DNA from 2 places in the Mucilaginibacter sp. P19 genome. Region 1 is predicted to be linked to the other one. Evidence: riboswitches for the same ligand, from Rfam matches in the RefSeq annotation. Region 1 holds a riboswitch; the other holds the start of a gene.

Region 1 (4,610 bases):
TCGAGCTGATCTCATGCTTCATAACCATCAGGCATTTACGGCAAAGGCAATCCGGGTAGGTTAAGCGGATATAATCGCGCTCCTGGTCGGTAAAGCTGATGCCCTGGCACTGGCACAACAGGATGCTGCCTACTTTGCATTCAAAGGGCTCTTTACACCGGGGGCAGTGTTTATTTTCATGCTTTGTCATATTAAGTATTTAAATCCCGTGGCCCTTTAGGCCTGTCAGTCTGAGTGTTTAAATCCAGAGGCCTCTGAAGGTGAAATGACAAAAGAGGGACTGTCAGTCTGAGCCTGTCGAAGACTCGCGCGCAGAGGCCTACCCACCATGCTTCGACAGGCTCAACATGACACCCATTTTTTAATTATACCTATAAAACTATTGTGTACCCGTAAGGATACACAGTAGTTTTTTTATTTAAGCAGTTACATTGCTGATAACATTCTCGCGGACAGCTTTCGCGGCTTCAACCATCTCTGTTAAGGCTTTTTGGGTTTCATCCCAGCCCCGTGTTTTTAAGCCACAATCGGGATTTACCCAAAGCTGGGCATCGGGTATTACGGCCTGGGCGCGTTTAAGCAAACGGATCATTTCCTCCCTGTTGGGCACACGCGGCGAATGGATATCATATACACCGGGGCCAATTTCGTTAGGATACTTAAAATCAGCAAAAACATCCAGCAGCTCCATTTGCGAGCGCGATGTTTCTATCGTGATTACATCGACATCCATGTCGGCTATGCTTTTAATGATGTCATTAAACTCCGAATAGCACATGTGCGTGTGGATCTGTGTACTGTCCTGAACGCCGCTTGCCGAAATCCTGAATGCTTTAACTGCCCAGTCAAGGTAATTTGCCCTGTCATCCCTGCGAAGCGGTAATCCTTCGCGAATGGCCGGTTCATCTATCTGGATGATCTTGATACCGGCGCTTTCCAGGTCACAAACTTCATCACGAATGGCCAATGCTATCTGCGTACAGGTTTCGGAACGGGGCTGGTCGTTGCGCACAAACGACCATTGCAAAATAGTTACCGGGCCGGTTAACATACCCTTCATCCATTTTGAGGTTAGTGATTGCGCATAAGCCGACCATTTTACCGTCATAGGCTGTGGCCTTGATACATCGCCATAAATAACCGGTGGCTTAACACAGCGGCTGCCATAGCTTTGCACCCAGCCATTTTGTGTAAAGGTAAAACCGGCCAGTTGTTCGCCAAAGTACTCAACCATATCATTACGTTCAAACTCGCCATGTACCAGCACATCCAACCCTATTTCTTCCTGCCATTTTATAGCCTTTTCAGTTTCGGTAGCTATCAGTTTATTATACTCCCCCGGGGTTATCGCGCCTTTTTTTAATTGGGCACGCCAGCTTCGTACTTCGGCGGTTTGCGGGAACGAACCAATAGTTGTGGTGGCAAAAAGCGGCAGGTTAAGCAGTTGCTGCTGCTGTTCTTTGCGTGCAGGAAAAGCACTTATACGCTTTGCATCATTTTCGGTGATGGCGCTTACACGCTGTTTAATCGCTGGGTTATGGATCAGTGCAGATGTTCGGCGGGCCTCGTTTGCCTGCCGGTTTTTTGCCAGTTGATGCAGGCTGCTATCGCTCACCACATCTTCCGATAAGTTGCTCAGCAATACCACTTCGTTTATTTTCTGCCGCGCAAAAGCCAGCCACTGCTTAATTTCGGGAGTAAGCACTTCATCGTTGGTTTCATTTTGCAGATCGCATGGCGAATGGATCAATGAGCATGAAGGGGCTATCCAAACGCGGTCGGCACCTAATTTATCCTTCGCATTCTTTATAATGACCAGCGAGTTAACAAAATCATTTTTCCAGATATTGCGCCCGTCAACAACACCTAAAGAAAGGATAGTTTTTTGGGGCAGATGCTCCATTACTTCATTCAATTGCTGAGGCGCCCGCACTAAATCGACATGTAAAACATCAACAGGTAAAATTGCCGCTAATTGAGTGTTATCGCCCAGGCGTTCAAAATAAGTTGCCAAAACTATCTTCAGAAAAGGAAATTCCTTCCTCAATTGCTTATAGGTATCTTTAAATACCTCTTGTTGTTTTTCGCTTAAATCAAGTGCTAAAAACGGCTCATCAAACTGAACCCATTCGGCACCTAAAGCTTTAAGCTTATTCAGAATGTCAAAATAAACAGGCAGCAGATTTTTGATCAGGTCTATCCTATCGAAACCAGCCTCTTTCTCCTTACCTAACAACAGGTACGATACAGGGCCAAGCAATACCGGCTTGCTAACGATGCCCAACTGTTTAGCCTCATAAAACTCATCGATAACTTTGGTGGAGAACAGTTTAAACTGCTGGTCTTTATAAAACTCGGGTACTATGTAATGGTAATTGGTATCAAACCATTTGGTCATTTCCATGGCTACCACATCCAATCCATCTTTTTGATAGCCGCGGGCCATAGCAAAATACAGATCGAGCTCGGTATTGCCTTTTTGACTGATCACTTCATGATAGCGTTTAGGAATAGCGCCAAACATCAGTGAATGATCCAGCACCTGGTCATAAAATGAAAAATCATTTGATGGGATGAGGTCGATCTCGGCTTCTTTTGCAGCAGCCAGTTCTCTTCCCTGATGTATTTACCCACGGTAAGCACATTTTTTAAGCCCGTTTTGCCTGCCCAGTAGTTTTCGCAGACTTTTTTCAATTCGCGCCGGCTACCAATACGCGGGTAGCCTAAATTTTGCGTTAGCATCTCTTTTAATTGATTAAATGAATAAATCGGTTAAAAGCCCTTTTAGCTAAGCTTCGTAATACTTTGGTGATATGTAAAAATGGAGAGAATATATGGGCACAGCCTGTCATAACAGGTCATGGACCCAACAGGCAAGTAATCATAACCCAGACCAAGCTTCATACCGCGAAAGCATTGTCAATTCAGTATTAGGCAGGTCTCCTGACTTGTAACATTTTTGCCGCCCTTCCCATCCCTTTCATCAGGACAGTGGACATTACTGGCAAAAACCTTTGTGTTACTTACAGTTGCGCGACAGTTCGTGATTTACACACGATTCCCTATTAATCTACAATTAAGTAAAACCTATACCGGTTGATGAAGTAAAGTAAAGAACTATCGGGGCAAATATAATGATATGCCGGCTGAATATTCAGGTTATTTTATTGGTGAAATTGTAGGCTATATCATGGTCAATAAACGCGTAAACCTATAAAACGTTGAATTGTACCATACCAGATGCAAACTGATCCTTACCTTTGGCAGCTTCTATATGGATCAGAAAACACATTCAAACCTTCCGGGCTTTGGCTGGGCGGTATTAACTACCAGTTTGGCCTTTGTAGTAGCACAACTTGATGTTTCTATCGTTAATATTGCACTACCTGAAATTGCAAAAGCATATCATGCGGGTATCAGCACCCTGCAATGGGTAATTGACGCATACACGCTTGCATTTGCAGTACTCATGCTGTCGGCAGGTAGCCTCGGCGACCTATTAGGATCAAAAAAGATCTTCCAGATTGGCATGATCATTTTCGGTATTGCATCAGCAGGATGCGGTTTGGCCCCTGATGCAATTACGCTTATCATTTGCCGTGTGGCCCAGGGAATTGGGGCTGCTATGATGATCCCAAGCTCGCTTGCATTGCTCAATCACCAGTTTGCACATACACCACAAACACGCACGCGGGCCGTAGGCTTGTGGACAGCTGCCGGAAGCGCTGCCATGGCGGCAGGCCCCACTATTGGTGGCTTCCTGATAGCATTCAGCAGTTGGCGTTTCATTTTTATTGTTAACATCCCAATCTGCATAATTGGTTATATCCTGAGTTTTAAAATGGCGCAAATGACAAAAACAAGCAAGAGGAGTTTTGATTTGCCCGGACAACTCACCTGGATGCTATCAGTCACCACGCTCATTAGTGTAATTATTGAAATACCCCGGCTTGGATTAAGCCATGTACTAATCTGGGGAGGGCTTATTTTGAGTTTATTGATTTTCGGTCTTTTTTTATGGATTGAAGGCAAAACAGCACATCCAATGCTGCCATTCCATCTGTTCAAGTCAGCGAGGTTTAATGCACTTTTAATACTCGGTGCGGTTTTAAACGGATCTTACTATGGCAGCGTTTTTATTTTAAGCCTTTATCTGCAAAAAGTACTAAACTATCCATCCATTATGGCCGGGCTGGCATTTCTTCCGCTTACTGTAGGCTTTGTGATCTCCAATGTGATTAGCGGCCGCATCGTTAACCGCTACGGCATCCGTAAACCTATCATTGTTGGCCTCATCATGTTTGCCGCCGGCTTTGCGGGTTTATTCATAGCTCACGAGCATACCCCATATCTTGAACTATTCCTGCCTTTCCTGGTTATCCCGATGGGTATGGGCCTTGCTGTACCAGCCATGACCAATGGTATTTTATCAAGTGTAGATAAAACATTATCAGGAACTGCCTCGGCTATATTAAACACGGCAAGGCAAACAGCGGGTGCCATAGGTGTAGCCGTTTTTGGTGCAATGGCTGCAGGAGGCACACTGGCCATTTTAGGCGCCGTATCCAAAAGCGCAGCCATATCCATCGGCTTAACCGCTTTCGCCATGT
Region 2 (4,610 bases), 830 kb from region 1:
CTGTACAACAGCACTGAGTATAAACTCTACCTTATTTTTGAAATCTACGATATAGGCATTATCAATATCATAACCATAACTGTCGCCAACTTTATTGAAAATCCTGATATTGGGGTTAATAGCCGCTGTACTATCCCCGCCATAAAACAAAAACTTACAATAAGCCGGGAAATATTCAGGGCGGTTATAGGTGGGTTTGGTGTTTTCGGTAGGGAAGGTGCTCATGTAACGGTAAATGAAGCGATAATCATCCGCAGTTAAATTGAAGCGTTGTTTTTGAGGAAAAGTTTCCGGAAATAACAATCTTTTAAGTACCATCTGCTGATCGGCGAGGGCATAAACGTTCTTTTCAGAAAAGTCAAGCGGTTTATTCACAAGCCGGTCGCTGCTATCTAAGTAGGCTTTGCCCTGAAGCATGTTTTCCAGGTTCATGGGATAGTTTGAAGCATCATATAGTGTAGGCTTGTGATAAACCAATTTATCGTCGTTGTAAAAATTGATAGGGTTGGTGTGCTGGGTACTTTCTCCCGCATCGCCAATAGCCAGCCTGCCTACAATACGAGTGTTATTAAGGTGATATTTTTTTAGTTTTTGATTGATCTCCGCCCGGCCAACAAATTCGTACAGGCGGTTGTACGCATCGTTATCGCTCACCAGTAAGATTTTTTTAATGTAGTTTTCAATAGATGGGAGACCTGTTGCAGATGATGTGTCCACACGTACCTTGGTTTGGCCGGCAAATGAACTATCTGTAATCATCACCGACTTGGGGTTTAAACCTTGCACCTTCAGCTCATTCAACTTTTCAAGGGCAAATATGGCTGCAGGGAGTTTTACTGTGCTTGCTGGATAAAAATAATGATGCGCATTAACGCGATAACTGTATGAGGTAAAGTGAGGAATATTGTTTCTATCCCTGTCTATCCGGGTGTATAGTATCTGTACTTCATTTTGTGTGGGGTGGTTTAGGATACCTGAAAATAATTCAGGATGTTCATGTAATAAGCCCTTCAGAAAAACGGTATCGGGTTGTTGGGCAAAACCGTTAAGTGTGCTCATGATCAGCAGTAAAATACAGAGATATTTCATCATGATAAATATAGTTATGTAATTTGAGGTTAACGGATACTTATTGTACTTTTGCAGCGCTTTAGGTTTCATTATTTGCTTAATGAATTAAAAGGGAATACGGTGTAAATCCGTAACTGTCCCGCAGCTGTAAGTTCCATAACCGTTGCCAAATCTATAAAGTCACTTTCTGTAAACAGGGGGAAGGCCAGGCAAAAGGGGAGCAAGTCAGAAGACCTGCCAAGGCGTTATATGTTATTCATAGCTTTCGGGGATTGAAGCTTGAATGTGAATGCTCTTCGTTTGGCGTGTTTTCATTTTATTCATTTCCGTGTATGCTATTAAGGCTGCATTATTATTTTACACATATCAATCATACATGGAAAAAAAGTACGCTAAAATTACTTTGGGATTCGGTTTGTTAGCTGTTGGTTTATCTACCTCAGCAGCATATGCACAGGATACCACACGCACACTCAATACGGTAGTAGTAACTGCAAGCCGTTCGCCTAAAAAACTGTCAGACATTGGCCGCGTTGTTACAATAATCTCTGCAGATAAAATCAATAAATCGCAGGGTAAATCATTACCTCAATTATTAAATACGGTTGCCGGTATAACTTTTTCAGGTGCAAATAATGCCCCCGGTATCAGCACATCGGTTTTCCTACGCGGAGCTTCAACTGGCAATACCCTTATCCTGGTTGATGGCTTCCCGGTAAATAACGCATCCGGTATAGACGGCAGCTATGATCTTAATGCCCTTTCGGTGGATTTGATAGATCATATCGAGATTTTGAAAGGAAGTGGTTCAACGCTTTATGGTTCTGATGCTGTAGCAGGCGTTATTAATATCATCACAAAAAAGCTAAACAACAGGGATTGACCGGTGGTTTGCAGTTAACAGGCGGCAGCTATAATACGTTTAAAGAGTCGGCCTCATTAATTGGACAGGTGAAAAATACAGGCATAGCCATTAACCTGTCAAATACCGATTCAAAAGGCTTTGCCGCGGCTACAGATACCACTGGCAAAGGCGATTTTAAGAAAGATGGTTTTCACCAACGTTCGGCCAGTGTGAACCTGAGCCAAAATGTCTCATCTAAATTTATTCTTAATGGAAACCTGCAGGTAAGCCACAACACCGGCGACCTGCCTTATGGTGCTTTTACTAATGATAACGATTACACGTATAAAAACACATTTTTATTTGGTGGCGTAGGTGCAAAACTGATTTTGCCTAAAGGTAACCTCAACGTGAACCTGTCGCAAAATACGGTTCAAAATGATTTCACCAACCTTCCGTCTGACAATGGCGGAACCCACCAGGTTACAAAAAATACAGGACGTATAACCAATGCCGAAGCTGTGTTTAATTATGAATTGAATAAGTATTTTGATATTACCAGCGGCGCGGCCTTTAAATACAGCAACACAAGCCAGTACAGCTTGTATGAGTCGACAGCTTATCCGGGTGTGCCAAGCATTATTAAAGCCGGCGATGCTGCTAATAACATCTTCAGCGCTTATACATCGTTGTTTTTTAAATACGATATCTTTCATATGGAGTTAGGCGGCAGGTACAATAACCATAGCAAATATGGCGATAAGTTTACCTACACCATCAATCCATCTTTATACCTTGCCGATCAGTTTAAAGTTTTCGGTACAATAGCTTCAGCGTTCAGGTCGCCTTCGCTATATCAGTTGTTTTCGCAATATGGCAATCCTAAATTAAATCCCGAGATTACCACATCATACGAAGCAGGTTTTGATTGGGAAATTGTTAAAAATACATTGTCATTCAATACGCAGTTTTTCAAGCGTAATACTAAAGATGTAATTTACTTTTTCTCTGAATCGCAGCCGCCGTACGCTTCTTTCTATAAAAACGGTCAAGAGCAAAAAGATAAAGGCTTTGAAACTGAGTTAAAATATCGCGACAGCAAAATACATGCATCTGCGTATTACGCTTATGTAACAGGTAAACTTACCGATGAAGCCGGAGTTCAAACCAGTAACCTTTACCGCAGGCCTAAGAGCACTTTTGGGGCCAATATCAGCTATGATGTTTTAAGTGATTTCGAGGTAGGCGTTAACTACAAATATACAGGTAGCCGTACCGATCAGGATTTTTCAACTTATCCTTCACGTGTGATCACGTTGAAACATTATAACCTGGTAGATTTGCATCTGGAATACAAGGCAACTAAAAATTTAAATGTTTTTGGTGACTTGAACAACGTTTTGGATACTAAGTACGTAGACTGGTTAGGATATAACACACGCGGTATCAACTTCATGCTTGGCGCCAGGTATCAAATTAAATAGCGTTTGCTTATTATTCGGATTATTAAGTAATTTTACGCCATATATAAAATCATGACCGCAAAAGATAACACCAACCGCAACCTGTTCCTGATCCTGATGATCCTGGTTGCTGCCGCATTCAGGCTTTTAGCATTTAAGTATAAAGAATTGAGTAATTTCAATCCGGTAGGTGCTATTGCATTATTTGGCGGTGCTTATTTTACCTCAAAGTGGAAAGGTTATGCAACAGTGTTGCTTACGCTGTTTTCAACCGATATCATAATCAATTACCTGTATACTTCAAAGTTAACTTTATGGTATGGTGGAGCAGTCTGGGTTTACCTATGCTTTGCATTCATGGTACTTGTTGGTACTATGCTTGAAAGGGTAAATGTTGTTAGTGTGCTTTTAGGCTCAATCGCTACAGTTTTGATTCACTGGTTAATTACTGATCTGCCATGGTTATATGGTACAGCTTATCCGCATACTTTGGCTGGGTATGGCGAGTCATTGGTCAAGGCAATTCCGTTTGAGAAAAATATGGCATTGGGTACATTAGTATTTAGTGCAATACTTTTTGGCGGCTTTGAGTTGGCGAAAAATAAGTACACTTTTTTGCAGGACAAAAAGCAATTGGCTTTATAATATAAAAGCATTTAAATTTAAAGCGGATTGTTGAAAAACGATCCGCTTTTTTTATGGCCTAACCAGCCTTTCTACTTAAATCAAAATGAAAAACATAGTAATATTGACCGGAGCTGGTATCAGTGCTGAAAGTGGCTTAAAAACATTCAGGGACAGCGATGGCCTTTGGGAGGGTTACAATATTGAAGATGTAGCCACACCCGAAGCCTGGGAACATAACCCGGTTAGGGTGCAGCAATTTTATAACGAGCGCCGTAAATCTGTATTGGAAGCAAAACCTAATGCGGCCCACTATGCACTTGCTGCGCTCGAAGAAAAGTATACGGTAACCATCATTACTCAAAATATAGATGACCTGCATGAAAGGGCTGGATCAACTAATGTGGTGCATTTGCACGGTATTATTACCCGTTCGCAATCAAGCGTAAAACCCGAGCTTACTTACCCTATTGACGGCTGGGAAATTAAAATGGGCGAGCTTTGTGAATTAGGCTCGCAATTGCGTGCACATGTAGTGTGGTTTGGCGAGCCTGTGCCAATGATAGAACATGCAGCTGCGATATGTGTAGGGGCTGATGTATTTATGC

Evidence for each region. A riboswitch is a leader RNA that binds a small molecule or an ion and turns the genes downstream of it on or off. The one in region 1 is predicted to bind cobalamin.
Region 2: another riboswitch for cobalamin. It lies ahead of ACQ86K_RS13765 (TonB-dependent receptor); the one in region 1 lies ahead of metE (5-methyltetrahydropteroyltriglutamate--homocysteine S-methyltransferase).

The regions. Positions count from the first base shown of each region.
Region 1 is NZ_CP192586.1:3,672,557-3,677,166, forward strand. Features, by position in the region: gene ACQ86K_RS17840 (cysteine-rich CWC family protein) at 1-190, opposite strand, end outside; partial or broken gene metE (5-methyltetrahydropteroyltriglutamate--homocysteine S-methyltransferase) at 419-2,742, opposite strand; cobalamin riboswitch at 2,916-3,106, opposite strand; gene ACQ86K_RS17850 (MFS transporter) at 3,227-4,610, shown strand, end outside.
Region 2 is NZ_CP192586.1:2,846,912-2,851,521, forward strand. Features, by position in the region: gene ACQ86K_RS13760 (class A beta-lactamase-related serine hydrolase) at 1-1,092, opposite strand, end outside; cobalamin riboswitch at 1,135-1,327, shown strand; gene ACQ86K_RS13765 (TonB-dependent receptor) at 1,448-1,954, shown strand; gene ACQ86K_RS13770 (TonB-dependent receptor plug domain-containing protein) at 1,951-3,399, shown strand; gene ACQ86K_RS13775 (DUF6580 family putative transport protein) at 3,451-4,023, shown strand; gene ACQ86K_RS13780 (SIR2 family NAD-dependent protein deacylase) at 4,109-4,610, shown strand, end outside.